DNA from 2 places in the Pseudarthrobacter sp. O4 genome. Region 2 is predicted to be linked to the other one. Evidence: predicted binding sites of a transcription regulator. Region 2 holds the regulator's gene; the other holds the start of a gene.

Region 1 (4,242 bases), 1.2 Mb from region 2:
ACGGAAGCCCGGTCCGGCAGCTGCATATCGCGCGCTGGGGGCTGGTGCCGTCCTGGGCCAAGGACCCGGGCATCGGTTCGAAGATGATCAATGCACGCAGCGAGAGCGTCCTCGAGAAGCCCGCGTTCCGGAAGGCCACCCGGTCCCGGCGCTGCGCCGTCCCGGCGGACGGCTACTACGAATGGAAGGGCGAGGGCCGCAACAAGCAGCCCTATTACGTTCACCCCCGGGACGGGCGCCCCATTGTGTTCGCCGGACTCTTCGAGTGGTGGAAAGACCCTTCCAAGGCCGAGGGGGACCCGGAGCGCTGGATGCTTTCGACGTCGATCATGACCACTGACTCGCCGCCGGAGGGCTACGCCGGGGGAATGCTGGCCGAGCTGACCGCGCTGCACGACAGGGTCCCGCTGCCGATGGGCCGCCAGACCATGGAGACATGGCTGGATCCGCAGGCCGATGACGCTGCCACCCTCGTGGACCTGGTCCGGGCCGGGGCGCACGACGTCGCGGAGGGCTGGACGATCGACGCCGTGGGCACCGCCGTCGGGAACGTGAAGAATGACTCCCCGGAACTCATCCAGCCGGTGGGAAGCCTGTTCTAGCGCGCCGCTGGAGCGCAGGAACGCAGCCCGTAGGGGCGTGGCCGGAAGGAACCATCGATCTGCGCGGACTCCCGTGGTGACGGTGGGCGTCAGAGCGTCACCTTGCCGCCGCCGTCGACCGCCCAGCTGGGGTTGAAGGCGACCTCCCAGCGGTAGCCGTCGGGATCGGCGAAATAGCCGGTGTAGCCGCCCCAGGGCTGGGTCTGCGGCGCCGCGACGATGGTGGCCCCCGCAGACTCCGCTTCGGCCATCACCCAGTCGACTTCCGCCGCGCTGCCCAGATTGTGGCTCAGCGTGATGCACGGAATGCCGGCAGGGGGATCGGTGGCTGCTTCGGCCTGCATCTGCCCGGCGTCCCAGAGCGAGAGGACCAGGCCGTGGTTGGCCTGGATGAAGAGCACCTCGCCGGGGACTTCCCGCTGGACCGGCCATCCGAGGCCGTCAACGTAGAAGCTGCGGGCGGCGTCAACACTGCGGACACCCAGTGAAATTAAGTCGACTCGTGGCTGCATCATTCGATACTGTCATGCACATGTCCACAAATCACGCAGACGACAAGACCGCCCAGGCCGACAGGGAACAGCTCGCCGCCGTGCGGGTGGCTGTTGACGAGGTGGACGAGCAGATTGTGTCCCTGATCGGCCGCCGCGAACGGCTGATCCGGATCGCCGGAACCCTCAAGGCGGACAGCGCCGAGGTGCGTGCTCCCGGCCGGGTGGAGCGGGTGATCGAACACGTCCGCGCCACTGCGAAACAAAAGGACATCGACGTCGACCTCGTCGAAAAGACCTACCAGGCCATGATCGATGCCTTCATCACCCTTGAGCTGGAAGTGTACAAAGCCAGCTCCTAGCAGGGGCCTAGAGGGACTCTTCGACAGGCACGTTGGCCTGGTAGTCCCGGCCGTCACAATCGCTGAAGGCCGTCATGAGGTGGCCCTTGGGGAGGCCAAGCACAGTCGCAATGGGGAAGTTTCCGGTGATGGTGTTCCCCGAGTGTTCCACGCCCTTGAGGTCGAAATTCTCTTCCGTGCCGTCATGGTTGAAGTAGTAGAAGGAAACGGCCTCGCCGTTCACGAACTCAATACCCAGCCTGCGCTGATGGGAATAGTCCGGCCCGGCCGCCAGGAGGCCCACCACGTAGGCGCCTTGCCCCGGGATATTTCCGTCTATATCGAACGTCGCCACCAAGGTTGGATCCTTGGCGGCGATGCTTACATGCTTCAGGAGTGCGTTATGGGAGCTCATGGCTCAATCCTGCTACGTGTGCCAGCGTCCGTCCACCCCTGATCTAGGTTTTGTCCCGGGCCGGGCGTAGACTGGAATCATTCGAAGATATATTCGAACAAGGATTCGGTCGGGGTTTCCCGGGAGGCACTGTGGGCATGTTCAGCGAGTCGGTAGACGTCGTCTGCACACCCTCTGGCGTGCCTCTGAAGCTTGACTGGGCCGGCCGGCACTACACCGTCGGCGCCGAACCGGTCCGCTGGTATGAGCGGCGCCAATGGTGGGCGGAGGAACCGCGGGCCCCGCTGGGGAGCGGCCCCGGGCTGGTGGACCACGAGATCTGGCGGGTCCAGGTGCGCCCGGCTGATCCGTCCCCGGTTGATGGAGCCCCGGCGGAAACCCTCACCCTTGACCTGAGCCGGCACGTCGGCAGCGGCCGCTGGCGGCTGCTGAGGATCCATGACGCCCTCCGTCCCCAGAAAACGGCATGAGCTTCACCCATCTCCACGTCTCCACCGCCTTCAGCGCCCACTACGGGGTCTCCTGGCCGGATGAACTGGCCGCCGCGGCCGCGGCCGACGATGCCACCGCGCTCGCCTGCACTGACCGCGACGGCCTCTACGGGACGGTCAAGCACCTGTTGGCCTGCATGGCTGCCGGACTCGATCCGATTGTCGGGGTTGACCTTGCGGTCCTTGACGACGACGGCGACCTCCGCACCCAGGTGGGCGGACGCGTCGTCGCCCTGGCCCACGGACACAACAACGGCGCCGGTTACCGGGCGCTCTGCCGGCTGATCTCGGACGCCCACGCCCGCACCACCGGTAAGGCCGGGGGAGCGGTGCCCGTGGCCGTGACCCGGGCGGAGCTCGCCTCCCGGACCCTGCATCCGGAGACCCTGCAGCCGGTGCTGACGGTACTGATCGGTCCGGATTCCGACGTCGGCCGTGCGGTGGGCGGGCGGCGCTACCTGCGCCCCCGCACCCTGTTCAAGCGCTGGCTGGATGCCATGCCGCCGGGGACCCTCGCCGCCGAGGTGGTCACGCAACTCAGCACTCCCGGTGAGCCGCTCAGCACAGCCCACGCTGTGCGGATGCTCAAACTCGCCGCGGAACATGGCGTGCCCGCCGTGCTGAGCAATGCCGTGCGGTACGTCGCCGAGGACGGCGCGGCCACCGCGGATGTGCTGGACTCCGCCCGGGCGCTGAAATCCCTGCCCGAACTCTCGGCTGCCCCGCTGCTCCAGCCCAACGGGCAGGGCTGGCTCAAGTCGTCGGCGCAGATGCTGCAGCTGGGCAAAGAGATCATGCATGCCGCCGGGTACGGCGCCGCGGACCTGAAACGGCTGATGGCCCAGACAGAGGCGCTCGCGGACCGCTGCCGGGTGGACCCGGTCACGGACATGGGATGGAAGCAGCCCGTGGTCCCCGAAGCCTCCGTGATCGGAATCGCCGGGGATCCCCTCGTGGAGCTCAGCCAGCGTTGCGAGGCAGGCATCAGCCGCCGCTTCCCCGGGATCGCCGGTAAGCCCGCCGAGGAGCTGCGCGCCAGGCTGGGGCATGAGCTGCGGATCATCGACAGCCTGGGCTTCGCCGCCTACTTCCTGACCGTCGCCGAAGTCTCACGGATGATCCTGGACATGGGCGTCCGTGCCGCCGCCCGCGGCTCGGGCGCGTCCAGCCTGGTCAATTACCTGATCGACGTCAGCCAGGTGAACCCCCTCGAGCACGACCTCATCTTCGAACGCTTCCTCTCCCGTGACCGCGCCACCTTGCCGGACATCGACATCGACGTCGAAAGCGCCGAACGGCACAACGTCTACCGGAAAATCTTTGAGCGCTTCGGGTCCGAACGCGTCACGCTGATGAGCATGCAGAACGGCTACCGCGCTCGCGGCGCCGTGCGGGACGCCGGGCTGGCGCTGGGCATGGACGACGGCGAGATCGGGGACATCGCCAAGCAGCTGTGGCGGTTCTCGGCCCGGAACTTCCGGGAAGCCCTCGTGGAGAAACCGGAGCTGCGGGAATTCGCGGGGAGGGTGGAGCAGCGCGACTTCACCGAGAACCAGCAGCTGGACCTGCTGGTGGACCTCACGGAACGGCTGGACCGGCTGCCGCGCCACATCTCCATGCACCCGTGCGGCGTTATCCTGGGCGACGCCACCCTGCTGGACCGCACGCCCGTTCAGCCCAGCGGCCTGGGGCTGCCGATGAGCCAGTTCGACAAACACGACATGGACCCCATGGGGATGCTCAAACTCGATGTGCTGGGGGTCCGGATGCAGAGCGCCATGGCCTTCGCCGTCCGTGAGGTCATCCGGCTGCACCCCTCCAAGGCCGAGGTGGTGGCAGCAGGGGCGCACCCGGCCGGCCCGGACGGCAGCGGCCCGGACTACATCGCCGCGGACGGGCGCA
Region 2 (18,554 bases):
TTTTTCGTCTGGTTCCTCGTCGTTGACGCCCCCGGGCTGGACAGCCAAAACGGCGTCTGGCGCTGGGTCGCGGCGGCGACGTTCGCCGTCGCCATCTACACGGACAAGCTCGACGGCGACATCGCCCGCAGCCGGGGACTTGTCACCGATTTCGGCAAAATCGCCGACCCGATCGCGGACAAGCTCCTGATCGGCTCCGCCCTCGTGATGCTCTCCCTGCTCCAGGAACTCCCGTGGTGGGTCACCGTCCTGATCCTGGTCCGCGAGTGGGGCATCACCGCGCTGCGCTTCTTCGTCATCCGCTACGGCGTGATCCCGGCCTCGCGGGGCGGAAAGCTCAAGACCGTCGTCCAGACGGCGGCCATCTTCCTGTACGTCATTCCGCTGGCCTCCCTGGTGCCGTGGCTGGGGGTTGTGGCCTTCGCCGTCATGATGGTGGCCCTGGCCATCACGGTCTGGACGGGCGGAGAATACGTCATCGAGGCCCTCAAGCTGCGCGCCAGCGGCATCCGGGCACAGCACCAGCAGGCCCAGGAGGGCAAGCCATGACCACTCTGCATCCCAACCTTCACCGCATCGCCGAACAGGCCGTGACCGGAGCCATCGACCGCGGGCTGACCGTCGCCACCGCCGAATCCCTCACCGCTGGCATGGTCGCGGCGGTCCTGGCCGATACCCCCGGTGCCTCCGGGATGCTGCAGGGTGGTGTGGTGTCCTACCAGAACTCGGTCAAGGCCGATGTGCTCGGAGTTCCCCGGGACCTCCTGGACGCCGTCGGCGCCGTGGACGGGCAGGTCGCCGCCGCCATGGCCGACGGCGCCCGGCGGATCTGCGGTGCCGACATCGGCGTGTCCACCACCGGCGTCGCCGGCCCCGAGCAGCACGGAGGACAGGACGTCGGGTCGGTCTATATCGGCATCGCCACCGCGGACGGGTCGGCCTCGTACGCGTACAGCTTCGAGGGAAGCCGGGCGGAAATCCGCTCTCTGGCCTGCGCGGCGGCCCTGGACCGCCTGCTGGAGGTACTGGCGCCGGCAGGCTACCCTGCGTAAAGTTGCCGGGAACAAAAGTTGATTCCTAATAGTTGTTAGATTGTGTCGCCTCCGAATATGGGAGGCGCCTAGGATGAAAGCATCAATAGTTCGCCCTCTAGCGGCGGACTCGACATACGAGGGAGCAAGGCGATACAGATGGTAAAGCAGCCCGTATCCGTAAACGGCGTTGTCCGCTGGAAGGATGTGGGCCTCGCCGATCAGGCTAAGAGCGAACAGAAGGAGCGCAAGATGGTTGTACTTCGTCACGAAATCGGCGATGTTCTGCGCGATGTCCGCCAACGCCAAGGCCGTACCCTCCGCGAAGTCTCGCACAGCGCCCGCGTTTCACTGGGCTACCTGAGCGAAGTGGAACGCGGCCAAAAGGAAGCCTCCTCGGAGCTCCTTTCCTCGATCTGCTCGGCCCTCGATGTTCCGCTCTCCAGCATGCTCCGCGAAGTCAGCGACCGCGTCGCCGTCGTCGAGGGTGTGGCAGTTCCGGACACCGTCCCGCAGGAGTTCGCACAGCGCTACGGCCGTGACCTGGACCGTGAGCTCAACTCGGACCTGAACGACGAGTTGGCCAAGGGCCTTCTCTCCGGGGCGCGGTAGCCCCGGCCCCATTCGATCTAAGGAAGGTCCCCGGCGGTGTGCCGGGGACCTTTTCCGTGTCCGGGACGGAGCGCCGGACGACAGTTCACGGCAGTGTTCCGCCGCAACACTGCCGTGATGTGCCCTCCGGCGGAGTATTGGGCTCAGGCGTAGTTACGCGGACTCGTCCCTGGGGAAGCCGTCGCGCTCGTACGTGGCGTTGAGCTTGGCCATATAGGCCGCGAGGGCCTGCAGTTCCTCGGCCGGCCACTCTGACAGCCGCTCCCGGAAGACCTCACGCCGGGCGTCCTGGACCTGGTGCATCTTCTCCTCCCCCTTGGCCGTCAGCCTGATCGACTGGGCCCGGCCGTCGAGCGGATCGGCCTCCTTGGACACCAGGCCGAGGTTTTCCAGGAATGCGATCTGCCGGCTCACCGAAGGCTTGCCGACGCCGATGCAGGAGGCCAGCTCGGTCAACCGGATCGGACCCTTCCGGCGGATCACGCTGAGCAGGCCGTAGGCTGCCGGCTCCATGTCCGGATGGACCTGCCGCGAGAGCTGCTGGGACACGGACCGGGCGCGGCGCCACAGCACGCTCAACTGGTGCTCTACAGCGGTCAGGGCGGCGTCCGCGGGATCCTCGGCGTTCCCGGGAGAATTCAGTGAATTTTCGGGGCCCTCGGGTGGGTTGCTCATGGCAACCATTCTAGAGTCCCGGACCGTGAGAGACTTTATTGGTGCGAATCAGTGACTTTTGGCGGCTCATGGACGACGAGTTCGGAGCAGGCTATTCCCGGGTTCTCAGCAGCTCGCTGGTCCTGTCCGGGGTGGGTGGCCGCACCGCGGACCAGGCGCTCAGTGCCGGGGTGCCGCCGCGGCAGGTCTGGCTGGCCCTCTGCGAAGTCCAGGATGTACCGCCTGAGCGCCGGTTGGGCCGCGACGTCAAAACCCGCTGACCCGCGGCGGGACCAGGCCGGTCGAACACACCGAACACTGACACGCCGAACACTGACATGCCGAACACTGACACGCCGAACACTGACACGCCGAACACTGACACGCCGCCGGATTGTTCGAATATCTGTTCGGGTGGGACTATGCTTTTTTTAGAGCGCTTTCCACATACGCGATGCAGGCCGGCAACTCTGTCGGTGGGTGCCATTAGCGTCAGTGAAGACAGGTCAGCGATGACAGACGAAGGGCCAATACGGCCACTCCACAGCGAGAAAGCATTAGAGGTGTGAACCATGGCCGCAGCCCCGGATCGCCAGAAGGCGCTCGACGCAGCGCTTGCCCAGATTGACAAGCAGTTCGGCAAAGGCTCGGTCATGCGCCTGGGCGACGAAGTCCGTGCACCCATCGAGGTCATCCCGACCGGCTCCATTGCACTGGACATAGCCCTGGGAATTGGCGGGCTGCCCCGCGGCCGCGTCGTTGAAATCTACGGTCCGGAATCCTCCGGTAAGACCACCGTGGCACTGCACGCGGTGGCCAGCGCTCAGCGTCTGGGCGGCATCGCCGCCTTCATCGACGCCGAACACGCCCTGGATCCCGAATACGCGGCCAGGCTGGGCGTGGACACCGACGCCCTGCTCGTTTCCCAGCCGGACACCGGCGAGCAGGCCCTGGAGATCATGGACATGCTCATCGGCTCCGGCTCGCTTGACGTCATCGTCATCGACTCCGTCGCCGCGCTGGTTCCCCGCGCGGAAATCGAAGGCGACATGGGCGACAGCCACGTCGGTCTCCAGGCCCGCCTGATGAGCCAGGCGCTGCGTAAGATCACCGGCCGCCTGAGCCAGACCAAGACCACCGCCATCTTCATCAACCAGCTGCGTGAAAAAATCGGCGTGTTCTTCGGCTCCCCGGAAACCACCACCGGTGGTAAGGCCCTGAAGTTCTACGCCTCGATCCGTATTGACGTCCGCCGGATCCAGACCCTCAAGGAGGGCGCGGACTCCGTCGGTAACCGCACCAAGGCCAAGATCGTCAAGAACAAGATGGCCCCGCCTTTCAAGATCGCCGAGTTCGACATCATCTACGGCCAGGGCATTTCCCGTGAGGGCGGCATCATCGACATGGGCGTCGAGCACGGCCTGATCAAGAAGTCGGGATCCTGGTTCACGTACGACGGCGACCAGCTCGGCCAGGGCATGGAGAACTCGCGCCGCTTCCTGCGCGACAACCCTGAGCTCGCCTCCGAACTGGAGCGTCTCATCAAGGAGAAGCTCGGCGTCGGGGTGAAGGCCCCGGCCGAGACCGAAGCATCGCCGAGGCTGAAGGCCGTTGACGGCTTCTGACGGCCTGGTGTCCGAAGGCACGCCTTCACGACGCGGAGCGCGCAAAGGGGCAGGATTCTCATCCGGGAGTCCTGCCCCGGGCGTTGCCGACCGCGCCGGGCGTGAGGACAGTCCTCAGGACGGGCGCCGTCGTTCCCGTCCCTCGCCCGAGCAGCGCCGGGACGCAGATCCGGCGGCGGTAGCCCGGGCCATCGTGCTGCGGCAGTTGACGTCGTCGCCCAAGAGCAGACTTCAGCTTGCCCGAAAGCTGGCCGAGCGAAACATCCCCGGCGATGTCGCCGAAGCCGTACTGGACCGCTTCGAAGAGGTCCGGCTCGTCGACGACGCGGAGTTCGCGGACATGTGGGTCCGGAGCCGGTCCCAAAGCCGAAAGCTCGCGAAAGGCGCCCTGCGGCGGGAACTCGCGGACAAAGGCATCGACGCGGACACCGCCGCCATCGCCCTGGAACAGCTCAGCGACGAAGACGAGGAGGCCGCGGCCCGGGAACTCGTCCAGCGCAAACTTCGCGGCGTCACCGGATTCGAAGACCGCGAGGTGCGGGACAAGACCACGCGCCGGCTGGCCTCGATGCTCGCACGCAAGGGGTACCACCCCTCGCAGGCCTTCAGGATCGTGGGCGAGGTGCTCGAAGCCGTGGCAGCGGGGGCGGAAGCAGACCCGGACTATTGAATCCGGAGTCTACTGAACCCGGAGTCGGGTGAACCCTCCGGCACGGCGGCGGCGCGGACCCGTTACCCTTAACAGGTGAGTTTGACCATTCCCTCCCCAGCAGCCGGTACCACGCCCTCCCTGGACTCCTCGTCTGCAGCTGACGCCTTGCCCGCGCATGCTGCCGCGCAGCCGCGTACCTACCAGGTGCGCACTTTCGGCTGCCAGATGAACGTGCACGATTCCGAGCGGATGTCCGGGATGCTCGAAGCCGCCGGCTACGTCCCCGCCGCAGGTGAGCTGGCCGACGTCGTGGTCTTCAACACCTGCGCAGTCCGGGAGAACGCCGACAACAAGCTCTACGGCAATCTCGGCATGCTGGCTCCGGTCAAGGCCGCCAACCCCGGCATGCAGATCGCCGTCGGCGGCTGCCTGGCGCAGAAGGACCGCGACACCATCTTGAAGAAAGCACCCTGGGTGGACGCAGTCTTCGGCACCCACAACGTCGGTGCCCTTCCCGCCCTGCTGGACCGGGCGCGGCACAATAACGAGGCGCAGCTGGAAATCCTCGAATCTCTCGACGTCTTCCCCTCCACGCTTCCGACCAAGCGGGACTCGGTCTACTCAGGCTGGGTGTCGATTTCCGTGGGCTGCAACAACACCTGCACCTTCTGCATCGTCCCGGCCCTGCGGGGCAAGGAAAAGGACCGCCGGCCCGGTGACATCCTGGCCGAGATCCAGGCCCTCGTTGACGACGGCGCCATCGAAGTCACCCTGCTGGGCCAGAACGTGAACTCCTACGGCGTCGAATTCGGCGACCGGCAGGCCTTCTCCAAGCTCTTGCGCGCCTGCGGGGACATCCCCGGCCTGGAACGCGTCCGGTTCACGAGCCCGCACCCGGCCGCCTTCACCGATGACGTCATCGACGCCATGGCCGAGACCCCCAACGTCATGCCGCAGCTGCATATGCCGCTGCAGTCCGGCTCGGACAAGGTCCTCAAGGACATGCGCCGTTCCTACCGCTCCACGAAGTTCCTCGGCATCCTGGACAAGGTCCGGGAAAAGATCCCGCGCGCGGCCATCTCTACCGACATCATCGTCGGGTTCCCCGGTGAGACTGAAGAGGACTTCCAGGCCACCCTCGACGTCGTGGAGAAGTCGCGCTTCGCCACCGCCTTCACCTTCCAGTACTCCAAACGCCCCGGCACCCCCGCCGCGGACCTCCCGGATCAGCTGCCCAAGCCCGTGGTCCAGGAACGCTTCGAACGCCTCACCGCGCTGCAGGACCGGATCGCTGCCGAGGAAAACGCCCGCCAGCTCGGCCGCCGTGTCGAGGTCATGGTCACGGCCCAGTCCGGCCGCAAAGCCGAGGAAACCCACCGGCTCTCCGGCCGCGCCCAGGACCAGCGGCTGGTCCACTTCTCCGTCCCCGCCGGCGCCGAAGTGCCCCGCCCCGGCGATCTCGTGACCGTCACCATCACCGAGGCTGCGTCCTTCCACCTCGTCGCCGACCCGGTGACGGCGGACGACTACAGCCTCCGCCGCTCCCGCGCAGGCGATGCCTGGGACAGGTCCCAGGCCGACTCCTGCGGCGCGCCGGCGCCGGGGGCCGCCTCCGGCAGGACGGGTGTGTCTTTGGGCATGCCCACCCTACCGGTCCGCGGCCGCTAGCCGGTGGCAGGTCCGGAGGGCATTCCGGCCGGCAAGGCACAGGAGGACACTCAGGCCGACGCAGTGCGGGACGCACCGCCGGTGATAGCCGTCGTCGGGCCGACCGGTTCCGGCAAGTCCGACCTTGCCGTCTCGCTCGCGCTGGAGCTCGACGGCGAAGTCATCAACGCCGATTCCATGCAGTTCTACCGCGGCATGGACATCGGCACTGCCAAGATCACCGACGCCGAACGCAGGGGGGTGCCGCACCACCTCCTGGACATCCTGGACGTGACCGGGGAAGCCAGCGTCTCGGACTTCCAGCAGCAGGTCCGCGCGCTCATCACGGACATCCATACCCGCGGCAAGCGCGCCATCCTCGCCGGCGGCTCCGGGCTCTACGTCCGCGCCGCCCTTGACGTGCTGGAATTCCCTGGCACCGATCCTGCCATCCGCCGCCGGCTGGAGGCGGAACTGGAAGCGGACGGCCCCGCCCCTTTGCGGGCCCGGCTGGAGACCGTGGATCCGGCGTCCGCCGGCCGGCTCGGCGATGCCCGCCGGATCATCCGAGCCCTCGAGGTCCACGAACTGACCGGGCGGCCCTTCAGCGCCTTCATGCCCACCCGCGAGTATTTCCAGCCTGCCGTCCAGATCGGCCTCGAGGTGGACCGCGAACTGCTCAGGGAGCGGCTCGCCCGCCGCGTCCACGCCATGGTGGACCAGGGGTTGCTCGAAGAGGTCCGGCGGCTTGATGGGGCCGGGCTCCGGCTGGGCAGGACCGCCCCGCGGGCCCTCGGCTACGCCCAGTTCCTCCGGGTCCTCGACGGCGAGACCGGCGTGGAACAGGCGGCCGAGGAGACCATCGTCGCGACCCGGCAGTTCGCCCGCCGCCAGCTGACCTGGTTCCGGGCGGACCCCCGCATCCACTGGCTGGACTGGCAGGATCCCGGCCTCGTGACCAAGGCCGCCGCACTGTGCCGCCCCGGCCATCCGGGACCGGTAACCTTGAATCATGGATGAAACCCTCGCCGCAGCCGTTGACCAAAACGCAGAAGCCAACACTGCGGCCCTGAGCGGACTCAAATTCTCCAAAGGACACGGCACGGGCAATGACTTTGTGCTCCTCGCCGACCCGAACGGCACCCTGTCCGTCACCCCGGAGCAGGTCGCAGCACTGTGCGACCGCCACCGCGGCATCGGCGGAGACGGCCTGATCCGCGCCGTCCCCTCCAGGCTGCTCCCGGAAGGCCAGGAGCTGCTCACGGAGCACCCGGACGCCGAATGGTTCATGGACTACCGCAACGGCGACGGCTCGCTCTCGGAAATGTGCGGCAACGGGGTCCGCGTCTTTGTGCACTTCCTGATCGCCGAAGGCCTCGTCGAGCTGCCCGCCGGGGAATCCCTGACCATCGGCACCCGCGGCGGGGCCAAGACGATTGTCCGCACCGCGGCAGGGTACGCCGTCGACATGGGCCCCTGGGAGTTCATCTTCCCGGGCGAGGCCACCGCGCGAGCCATGGATTCACTGGTCAGCGCCACAGGACTTGAGGTCGCGCGGCCCGCTCTGTCCGTGAGCATGGGCAACCCGCATACCGTCGTTGCACTGGCCGAACTGGCAGAGCTCGAGGCCACGCAGCTGTTCACCGCACCCCATGTGGATCCGACGCCGCCCCACGGCACCAACGTCGAGTTTGTTGTGCCCTCCGAGCCGCTGGTGCACGACGGCGTCGGAACCATCACCATGCGCGTTCACGAGCGGGGCGTGGGCGAAACCCAGTCCTGTGGCACCGGCGCCTGCGCGGCCGCCGTCGCGATCCGCCACTGGGCCGGCCAGGGCGCCCCGGACGTCTGGAACGTCCACGTGCCAGGCGGTGTCGTCGGCGTGAAATTCTTCCTCGGCACCGAAGGCCACGAGCATGTCGAGCTCAGCGGCCCGGCCGTGCTCGTGGCTAGCGGGACGCTTTCCTGACCCGCAGGATGCGGAACGACTTCGAGGTGCTCTCGCGCGTCACGGTGAAGCTGCTGTCCAGCTCGGCGGCAAGCCAGCGCTGAAGCGAATCGGACCCCAGGTTCTTCTGCACCACGAGCCAGGCCGAGCCGCCCTCGGCCAGCCGCGGCAGCCACAGGAGCAGCAGGGCATGAAGCTCGTCTTTGCCGATCCGGATCGGCGGGTTGGACCAGATGGTGTCGAAACGCAGCTCCGGATCGACGGCGTCGGGTGTGCTGGCCGTGAGATTTCCCAGCCCCAGGAGCGCCGCGTTCTCGTTCGTCAGCGTCACGCAGCGCTCGTTCACATCCACCGCGCAGACGCGTGAATGAGGTGCCCGCAGCGCCATGGTCAGCGCGATCGGGCCCCAGCCGCAGCCGATGTCCAGAAGGTTTCCCTGCGGCGCAGGGGAGGGCACATCGGCCAGCAACACGGCCGTTCCCTTGTCGATGCCGTCCGGGCTGAAGATTCCCGAGGCGGTCTGCAGGTGGCGTGTCTCACCGGCAAGCTCCACGGTCAGTGGCTTGCGGGTGAACGGCCCGGCCGGCTGGGCGCTGAAATAGTGTGCAGACTCCATAACTGGCCAGATTAGTTGGCCCTCGACCTGTATGGGAAACCGATGGGAACCGCAGGGGAAACCGATGGGAACCGATGGGAAACCGATGCGAACCCCGATGCGAACCCGCCGGGAAGCAGTGGCCGCCCCGCCGGGCGCCTGCCGGTCCGGGCAGAATGACAGTCTGCTAGTCTTTGAGGCATGTTCTTGAACTTCAAGTAGCCGGCACGGGTTAAGTCCCGTCCCCGCAGCGACGCAGGTCCCTACCTTCCGCAAGTTTTTTTCGTGCAGCGCGCCCAATCCAGTGATTCCTTCCCTGTCCGGCGCCCGCATCACTTGGAGTCCCGCAATGCTCAGCGAATGAACATCCCTCAAAAGCGGCCTGATCCGCCAGGATCGGTCCTTAGTTTCCGCCCACTTCTCCCGCTCCCACCCTGCCCCGGCACCGCCGCCGCGGGCATCCCAGGAGGCCCGTTTGACCAATAGTCGTCAGCCCAGCGCGAATTCCGCCCCACACGGCACCGATCGGCACTATTCTGAAATTGCCGAACCTTCAAAGGAGACCATGACCAGTCAGCCCAACACCGGACCCGATTCAGCAGCCCAGGACATGAGTCCTGCGGAAATCCAAGCTGTCATCGACCGGATCCTCTCCAAGGAAACCCCTGCCCGGAAGGCGTCCCCGGCCGCCGGCGAGTCCAAGTCGGTGCTCGGCAAGGCCCAGGCGATCTCACGGCCGGACGAGGAACACAGCAACTACGACGGCGACCAGCAGGACCTTGAGGAACGGCACGCACTGCGCCGTACCGGCAGCCTGTCCACCGAACTGGAAGACGTCACCGAGGTCGAATACCGGCAACTGCGCCTCGAACGCGTCGTCCTCGCCGGTCTCTGGACTGAAGGCACCCTCGCCGACGCCGAGAACTCGCTGCGCGAACTCGCCGCCCTGGCCGAGACCGCCGGCTCGGAGGTCCTCGATGGGATTGTGCAGCGCCGCCAGAAGCCCGATCCGGGCACCTTCCTTGGCTCCGGTAAGGCCCAGGAACTCAAGGACATCGTGATGTCCACCGGCGCGGACACCGTCGTGGTCGACGCCGAACTGGCTCCGTCCCAGCGCCGCAGCCTGGAAGACATTGTCAAGGTCAAGGTCATCGACCGCACGGCCCTGATCCTCGACATCTTCGCGCAGCACGCCAAGAGCCGCGAAGGCAAGGCCCAGGTCGAACTGGCCCAGCTCGAATACCTGCTCCCGCGCCTGCGCGGCTGGGGTGATTCGATGTCCCGCCAGGCCGGTGGGCAGGTGGGCGGCGCCGGTGCCGGCATGGGCTCGCGTGGTCCCGGTGAAACCAAGATCGAACTGGACCGGCGCCGGATCCGCACCCGGATGGCCAAGCTGCGGCGCGAGATCGCCGCGATGAAGCCAGCCCGGGAAACGAAGCGCGCCAACCGCCGTCGTAATGCAGTGCCCTCGGTGGCAATCGCCGGCTACACCAACGCCGGCAAGTCGTCACTGCTGAACCGGCTGACCGACGCCGGCGTCCTGGTGGAGAACGCACTGTTCGCCACCCTCGACCCGACGGTCCGCAAGGCCGAAACCTCGGACGGACTGGGCTACACCCTCGCCGACACCGTGGGGTTCGTCCGCTCGCTGCCCACCCAGCTCGTGGAGGCTTTCCGCTCCACCCTGGAAGAGATTGCCGACTCGGACCTGATCCTGCACGTCGTCGACGTCTCCCACCCGGATCCGGAGGGCCAGATTGCCGCCGTCCGCAAGGTCTTCAGCGAGGTCGACGCCCGCAAGGTGCCGGAAATCATCGTCCTGAACAAGGCCGACGCCGCCGACCCGTTCGTGATCGAACGGCTCAAGCAGCGCGAACCGCGCCACATTGTGGTGTCGGCACGCACCGGCGAGGGCATCCCGGAACTGCTCAAGGCCATCAGCGAGGGCATCCCGCGGCCCAGCGTGAAGCTGGAACTGATGATCCCGTACAACCGTGGGGACCTGCTCAACAAACTGCACGAGACCGACGCCGAGATCCTCAGCCTCGACCACGAGGAGACCGGCACCCGCGCCGTCGTGATGGTGCGCGAGGGCCTGGCCGCTGAACTGGATTCGTTCATCAGCAATGACTGAGGCAGCGGTGGCCGGGGGGGACCCGGACGCGAACCGCCCGGCGGGGGAGGACCCGGAAGGGGACGCGTCCGGCGGAAAGGCTTCAGCAGGCAAGGGTTCAGCAGGCAAGGGTTCAGCAGGCAAGGGTTCAGCAGGAACCGGCGGACCACCCGGCGAGGAGTTCGTGATCGATCTGCTCGACAGGGCGGTGTCAGGCATGGGCGGACAGAGCCGCAGCGGCCAGCACGAGATGGCCCGGCAGGTGGCGCAGGCAATCGACACCGGCGACCATCTGCTGGTCCAGGCCGGCACCGGCACTGGCAAGTCCTTGGCCTACCTGATCCCGCTGATCGCGCATTCCCTTGTCAGTGACAAACCCACCCTCGTCTCCACCGCCACGCTGGCCCTGCAGACCCAGATCGTGGGCCGCGACCTGCCCAGGCTGCTCAAGACCATCACCCCTGCCCTGGACCGCCCGGTCAAGGTGGCCCTCGTCAAGGGCCGCTCCAACTATGTGTGCAAACACAAGCTCGAGGGAGGCTTCCCTTCCGAAGAACCCTCCGAGGGCCAGCTCTTCTCCCTCGGCGAGGACACGTCCGTGCCGCACTTCGCTGCCGCCATGGGCGGCCCTTCCTCCCAGCTCGGCAAGGAAGTCGTCCGGCTGCGCGAATGGGCCGAGGAGACCGCCACCGGGGACCGTGACGAGCTCATGCCCGGTGTGACGGACCGCGCCTGGCGCCAGGTCTCCGTCACGTCGATGGAATGCCTCGGCGCGCAGAAGTGCCCCCTGGCGGCCGAATGCTTCAGCGAACTGGCCCGGCAGAACGCTGCCGACGCCGACGTCGTCGTCACCAACCACGCCATGCTGGCGGTCAGCGCCTTCGAAGGCCTCGCCGTGCTGCCCGAGTACGACGTCGTGGTGGTGGACGAGGCGCACGAGCTGCAGGACCGCGTCACCGGGGCCGTGTCCGGCCAGCTCTCCGTGGCAATGGTGCATGTCGCCGCCTCCGGGGCACGGAAGCACACCGGCATCACGGTGGACGCGCTCAACAACGCCGCGTCCAACCTCGAGCTTGCCATTGAAGGAGTCCCCAGCGGGCTGATGCCCAACGGGCTCAACAGCGAGCAGCTCGACTCCGTGGACCAGCTGCGTGACGCCTGCCGCGCCGCGCTCTCCGATTCCAAGGGGGACAGCGCCAACACCGCCGACGGCGGGCGCCAGCTCGCGCGCTCCCGCCTCATGGTCATCCTGGAACTCTGCGAACGGCTGCTCGCTGCCCGCGAAAACCGCGAGGTGGTCTGGTTTTCCCGGAACAGCACTTTCGACCCTGCGCAGGGATACTCCCAGCCGGACGAGAGCGCACCGGCCCTGATCAACGTGGCCCCGCTGAGCGTCGCCGGACGGCTCCGCGAGGGTCTGTTCGCGGACCACACGGTCATCCTGACCTCGGCCACCCTGGCCATCGGCTCCGCCTTCGAACCGGCGGCCGGAGGTCTGGGCCTGGTAGGCCCCGGCGCGCCCAGCTGGACCGGAGTCGACGTCGGCTCGCCCTTCGACTACCCCAAGCAGGGCATCCTCTATGTTGCCAAGCACCTGCCCAAGCCCGGCCGCGGCACGTCCCCGGAGGCGCTGGACGAGCTGGAAAAACTGATCCGGGCTTCCGGCGGAGGGGCACTGTGCCTCTTCTCGTCCCGGCGGGCTGCCGAGGACGCCGCCGAGGCGATGCGCCCCCGGCTGGACATGACCATTCTGTGCCAGGGGGATTCGACCATGACGGCGCTCGTGCGCCAGTTCGCCGATGAACCGGACACCTGCCTCTTCGGCACCATGTCCCTGTGGCAGGGCGTCGACGTCCCGGGGGGCTCCTGCCGGCTCGTAGTCATCGACAGGATTCCGTTCCCGCGGCCGGATGACCCGCTCATGACAGCGCGCTCCCGCGCGGTGGCCCAGGCCGGCGGCAACGGATTCATGAGTGTGTCCGCAACCCACGCCGCGATCCGGCTGGCCCAGGGAGCCGGACGGCTGATCCGCACGACGACGGACAAGGGAGTCGTGGCGGTGCTGGATTCGCGGCTGTCCACGGAACGCTACGGGGGATTCCTCCGGGCCGCTCTGCCGCCGTTCTGGCCGACCACCGATCCGGCAATTGCCATGGCGGCTTTGGAACGGCTCTCCAAGGAGTCGGCGCAGACCGCCAAGTAGGCGGACGGAGCACCCCGCAGCAGGGAATGTGTTGGGCCCCGCCGGCATCCCCCTTCCGGGGGACGCCGGCGGGGCTCTGTGTGGCAGGTGCTAGAGGGAGCGCAAGACCGAGACGACCTTGCCCATAATGACGGCGTGGTCGCCGAGGATTGGCTCGTACTGCGTGTTCTGGGGCAGCAGCCAGGTGTGGCCGTCGCGCTGGCGGAACGTCTTGACCGTGGCCTCGTCGTCCAGCAGTGCGGCAACAATGTCGCCGTTCACGGCGTCACCCTGCCGGCGCACCACCACCCAGTCGCCATCACAGATGGCGGCATCGATCATCGAGTCGCCCGCCACCTTCAACATGAAGAGCTCTCCGTGGCCCACCAGCTGGCGCGGCAACGGCATGACGTCTTCCACAACCTGGTCCGCGAGGATGGGGCCACCGGCCGCGATACGGCCGACGAGGGGGACCATTGCGGTATCCGTAGCGCTGGCCAGTTCCGAGACGGACAGCCCGCCCACGGCACGCAGGCCGCTGGACTTCGCCACTCCCGAGACCTTGGAGCTGCCCTCGTCAAGGGTCAGCGGCATGAGCACTTCCATGGCGCGCGGCCGCTTGGGATCCCGCCGCAGGTAGCCGAGCTTCTCGAGTTGGGAGAGCTGGTGCGTCACGCTGGAGAGACTCGCCAGTCCCACGGTATCGCCAATCTCGCGCATGGAGGGAGGGTAGCCGTTGTCCGTCACCGAACGCTGGATGGTTTCGAGGATCTTCTTCTGCCGGACGGTCAGGCTCTTGGGAGGCCTGGCTGACTGCGGGCTCCGTTGGGACGCCCGGCCGCCGGTGGCTGGTGCTGCCATATTCGCCAATGCCTTTCCAATCCGCCCGGCTGCCTTGCGGCAGTTACCGGGACCTTCCGGCCTGAATGTCAGACCCCGCTGATCAACTACTGATGATCGACTGCAGAAGTGGTTGTCCTGTGACTCAAACGTAGGCCAGCCACACAGTTATTTCAAACATTTGTTCTAGCGAGTCTCGACAATGTTCGTTAATAGGTGCTAAAACTGGACAGGTGAAGTTCGAAGATGTGTTCGAACTTCCGGGGGTTTGATGAGGCATCGCAGTTGGATGAGGGCGTTTGTTCGGTTCTATGTTCGAAGGTTAGGCCGGTTGGCGGCAAGTACGTGGAGTACGCCGGGCGGCACAGTATGGTCCAGGAGGGCTCAGTTCATGTCAGCATCAAGCGCGTTTCACCACACTTTCGGCCATGACGCATCCGGCGGGTATGGCCGGTCCGTACCGCGGGTTTCCTTCCGTCCGGCCGCTCCGGCAGGCGGTGCGTCCCGCACCAAGCAGGCACCCCTGCGGCTGACCAGGCGAGGGCGGTTCGTCTTCTTCGGAGTGCCGTTGATCCTGCTGGCCGCCCTGATCCTTTCCTTCAGCGGCTTCCTGAATGCACCCGCCAAGGCTTCCGAATCTGTTGAGGAGCTGTCACTGACCCCCACCGTCTCTGTCACGGTGCAGCCCGGGGAATCGCTGTGGGCCATCGCCGGGACCGTGGCACCCGGGCGCGACCCCCGCGACGTCGTCGCCGACATCGTCCAGCTCAACAACCTCGATGCCGCCCGCGTCCTGCCCGGCCAGACGCTCTTCGTCCCGGCCCAGTAGTCCAGCCCAGTAGTCTTCCGGCCCCGGGAACGTCGCGTACCAAGCAGCCGCCAAGGCGCCGACGGACCTGGCCCGAGCCGTCACAGTTTCAGGGCCCGCCGCCGTCTCACTTAAACTACTGAAGTGACTGACCAGTTAGAGCGCCTGAACCGACTTCCCCTCCGGACCAATCTGCGGGGAATGAGCCCCTACGGGGCACCCCAGCTGGACGTCCCCATCCTGCTCAACGTCAACGAGAACACCCACGGTGTGCCGGCGGACGTCCGAGCGGCCATCGCCGCGGCCGTAACAGAGGCAGCGGCCGGCCTGAACCGGTATCCGGACCGCGAGTTCACGGAACTGCGCGAAGCCCTGGCGGAATACCTCGGGCATGGGCTGGGCGCGGAGCACATCTGGGCAGCGAACGGCTCCAACGAGGTGCTCCAGCAGATCCTCCAGGCCTTCGGCGGACCCGGACGCACGGCACTGGGCTTCCCTCCCACGTACTCCATGTACCCCCTGCTCGCCGCGGGGACGGACACGGAATACATCGTGGGGGTGCGGGCCGATGACTACGGGCTGAGTGCGGAGTCGGCGGCGCGCCAGGTCCGCGAACTTCAGCCCAACATCGTCTTCCTCTGCTCCCCGAACAACCCCACCGGCACGGGCCTGGGTCTCGATGTGGTGCAGGCTGTGTACGAGGCCGGCCAAGCCAGCCAGACGATCGTGATCGTCGATGAGGCGTACCACGAGTTCGCCCACGACGGTACGCCGAGTGCGCTCGAGCTGCTGCCGGGCCGGGAACGGCTGATCGTCTCGCGCACCATGAGCAAGGCCTTCGCCCTTGCCGGCGCGCGCGTGGGCTACATGGCGGCAGCCCCCGGGGTGGCCGACGCCCTTCGCCTCGTCCGGCTTCCGTACCACCTCTCCGCCATCACCCAGGCAACCGCCCTTGCCGCCCTGCACCACCGCGTGGCGCTCATGGCCGACGTCGAGGACATCAAGCGGCAGCGGGACAGGATCGTTGCCGAACTGCAGCGGATGGGCCTCAAGCCGTCCGCCTCGGATTCGAACTACGTCTTCTTCGGCGGTCTCCAAAACCCGCACGCGGTTTGGCAGGGACTGCTGGACGCCGGGGTGCTCATCCGGGACGTCGGCATCCCCGGCCACCTGCGCGTCACCGCCGGCACTGAGACGGAAACCACAGCCTTCCTTGAGGCCCTCGACCAGATCCTGAGCAGCCCCGCGAAACAGCGGGCCTAGACTTGACTCCGGGTCAAGCACAACGCCAGAACGCCTAGCACCGCCTTCATCACAAAAGGACACCTGCACATGAGCATCACCGGATCAACCGCTGCCCGGACCGCCCGCCTGGAACGGACCACCAGCGAGTCATCCGTCCTGGTCGAGATCAACCTGGACGGCACCGGCGTCTCGGACATCAGCACCTCGGTCCCGTTCTATGACCACATGCTGACGGCGCTGAGCAAGCACTCCCTGATCGACATGACGGTCAAGGCCACAGGCGATACGCACATCGATGTCCACCACACGGTGGAAGATGTCGCCATCACCTTTGGCGAGGTCCTGCGCACCGCGCTGGGGAACAAGGCCGGCATCCGCCGCTTCGGCGAGGCGACGGTGCCGCTGGACGAAGCCCTGGCGCACGCCGTCGTCGATGTCTCCGGGCGGCCGTACCTGGTCCACGGCGGCGAGCCGGCAGGCCAGGAATACCACCTGATCGGCGGACACTTCACGGGTTCCCTGACCCGGCACGTCTTCGAGGCGATCACCTTGCACGCGGGCATCTGCCTGCACATGAATGTCACCGCCGGCCGGGACCCGCACCACATCGTCGAGGCCCAGTTCAAGGCTTTCGCCCGCGCCCTGCGCGCCGCCGTCGAGCCGGATCCCCGCGTCGAAGGCATCCCGTCCACTAAGGGTGCACTGTGACCGGCAAGGTGCTGCAGGACGGCGCCATCCTCAACCCCGACGCCGGCCGGAAGCCCGTCTCACCCGAGGGCAAACCCACCGTTACGGTGCTGGATTACGGATCCGGCAACGTCCGCTCGGCCGTCCGTGCCCTGGAGCGGGCCGGCGCCGAGGTCATCCTCAGTGCCAGGCCCGAGGACGTCCTGAACGCCGACGGCCTTGTCGTCCCCGGTGTCGGAGCCTTCGAAACGGTCATGCGCGAGCTCAAGGCCGTCGACGGGATCCGGATGATCGGACGCCGCGTGGCCGGCGGCCGTCCCGTGCTGGCTATCTGCGTGGGCCTGCAGGTCCTGTTCGAGGCCGGTGTGGAACACGGCACCGAGGCCCTTGGGATGGGGGAGTGGCCCGGCAAGGTGGAACTGCTGCCTGCCGAGGTGGTGCCGCACATGGGCTGGAATACAGTTTCGGTGCCGGAAGGTTCGAAGCTGTTCGCCGGTGTCGAGAACGAGCGATTCTACTTTGTGCACTCCTACGGCGTCCAGAACTGGGATTTCGACGTGATCCAGCCCCGGATGATTGCGCCGCTGGTCACCTGGTCCGAACACGGCGCCCCGTTCATCGCGGCGGTTGAAAATGGTCCGTTGTGCGCCACCCAGTTCCACCCGGAGAAGTCCGGCGACGCCGGCGCACGCCTGCTGCGCAACTGGGTCGAGGGCCTGCGCAAGGGGTCCCCGGACGCGGCCGCCCCGGGCAGCGCAACCGGCGCCGGCCCGGAACAGGCCGCCTAGATGTGGTCCATCGTCCTGATGGGGCTTGCCGGCCTGCTGGTTGGCGGGGCGCTGTCCTTCCGGCAGCAGAAGAGTCCGCGCTGGGTCCAGATCGTCTTCTACGTGCTGGCCGGGATGTCGCTTCTGGCCGCCTATTTCCTGACGCTGCCCGCCTCCTAGCGGTCCCGCAGCATTCCCGACCATCCGCCGCCACCTGAGAAGCTGAGGATCCCCGATGACCACCGAAACCCCGCTGCCCGTGCTCGAGCTGCTGCCCGCCGTCGACGTCGTCAACGGCCAGGCCGTCCGGCTCGTTCAGGGCGAAGCCGGAAGCGAAACGAGCTACGGCACCCCGCTGGAGGCCGCACTCAACTGGCAGCAGCAGGGGGCCGAGTGGGTCCACCTCGTGGACCTTGACGCCGCTTTCGGCCGGGGATCCAACGCCGAACTGCTGCGCGAAGTCGTGGGACGCCTGGACATCAAAGTGGAGCTCTCCGGCGGCCTGCGCGACGACGAATCGCTCGAGAAGGCCCTCGATCTCGGCGTCGCCCGGGTCAACCTCGGCACCGCGGCGCTGGAGAACCCGGAGTGGACGTCCCGCGTGATCGAGCGCTTCGGCGACAAGATCGCCGTCGGCCTGGACGTCCGCGGCACCACCCTCGCCGGACGCGGCTGGACCAAGGAAGGCGGCGACCTCTGGGAGGTCCTGGCCAGGCTGGAAGAGGCTGGCTGCGCCCGTTACGTCGTGACGGACGTGACCAAGGACGGCACCCTGCAGGGTCCCAACGTCGAGCTGCTGCGCCGGATGGTGGAGAAGACCGGCAAGCCCGTCGTCGCGTCCGGGGGCATCTCCAGCCTCGAGGACCTCAAGGTGCTGCGCTCCCTCGTCCCGCTCGGCGTCGAGGGCGCGATCATCGGCAAGGCCCTCTACAACGGAAACTTCACGCTGCCCGAGGCACTCGACGCCGCCGGCCGCCGCTAACCGGACCGCAGCCATGGAACACCAGCCAGCAGGCACCAACCCGGCGCCGGACGCAGGCGGGAACACCGTCCCGCCCCGGCATCTGCCCGGGCACATCGCGGCAGCACTGGCGGGCGCCGGCGGTCCGGCCGACTCGGCCGGCCAGCCGTGGGCCGGGCGGAGCCTC

The links. Region 2 encodes LexA, which represses DNA repair genes until DNA is damaged. Its sites were predicted from a motif close to TCGAACANNTGTTCGA; they were not measured.
Region 1: a site for LexA is predicted at 1,931-1,946, ahead of ACQCSU_RS02790 (DUF6504 family protein). Genes of this name have one in related genera too.

The regions. Positions count from the first base shown of each region.
Region 1 is NZ_CP189591.1:621,624-625,865, reverse strand. It holds gene ACQCSU_RS02810 (SOS response-associated peptidase) at 1-602, shown strand, start outside; gene ACQCSU_RS02805 (VOC family protein) at 692-1,114, opposite strand; gene ACQCSU_RS02800 (chorismate mutase) at 1,129-1,455, shown strand; gene ACQCSU_RS02795 (hypothetical protein) at 1,463-1,849, opposite strand; gene ACQCSU_RS02790 (DUF6504 family protein) at 1,981-2,319, shown strand; gene ACQCSU_RS02785 (DNA polymerase III subunit alpha) at 2,316-4,242, shown strand, end outside.
Region 2 is NZ_CP189591.1:4,092,539-4,111,092, forward strand. It holds gene pgsA (CDP-diacylglycerol--glycerol-3-phosphate 3-phosphatidyltransferase) at 1-549, shown strand, start outside; gene ACQCSU_RS18955 (CinA family protein) at 546-1,052, shown strand; gene ACQCSU_RS18960 (helix-turn-helix domain-containing protein) at 1,191-1,643, shown strand; gene ACQCSU_RS18965 (MarR family winged helix-turn-helix transcriptional regulator) at 1,797-2,318, opposite strand; gene ACQCSU_RS18970 (DUF3046 domain-containing protein) at 2,360-2,578, shown strand; gene recA (recombinase RecA) at 2,870-3,922, shown strand; gene ACQCSU_RS18980 (regulatory protein RecX) at 4,113-4,592, shown strand; gene miaB (tRNA (N6-isopentenyl adenosine(37)-C2)-methylthiotransferase MiaB) at 4,668-6,242, shown strand; gene miaA (tRNA (adenosine(37)-N6)-dimethylallyltransferase MiaA) at 6,306-7,241, shown strand; gene dapF (diaminopimelate epimerase) at 7,234-8,190, shown strand; gene ACQCSU_RS19000 (class I SAM-dependent methyltransferase) at 8,171-8,785, opposite strand; gene hflX (GTPase HflX) at 9,330-10,898, shown strand; gene ACQCSU_RS19010 (ATP-dependent DNA helicase) at 10,891-13,080, shown strand; gene lexA (transcriptional repressor LexA) at 13,171-13,920, opposite strand; gene ACQCSU_RS19020 (LysM peptidoglycan-binding domain-containing protein) at 14,291-14,728, shown strand; gene ACQCSU_RS19025 (histidinol-phosphate transaminase) at 14,852-15,970, shown strand; gene hisB (imidazoleglycerol-phosphate dehydratase HisB) at 16,040-16,660, shown strand; gene hisH (imidazole glycerol phosphate synthase subunit HisH) at 16,657-17,427, shown strand; gene ACQCSU_RS19040 (hypothetical protein) at 17,428-17,586, shown strand; gene priA (bifunctional 1-(5-phosphoribosyl)-5-((5-phosphoribosylamino)methylideneamino)imidazole-4-carboxamide isomerase/phosphoribosylanthranilate isomerase PriA) at 17,642-18,388, shown strand; gene ACQCSU_RS19050 (SseB family protein) at 18,402-18,554, shown strand, end outside.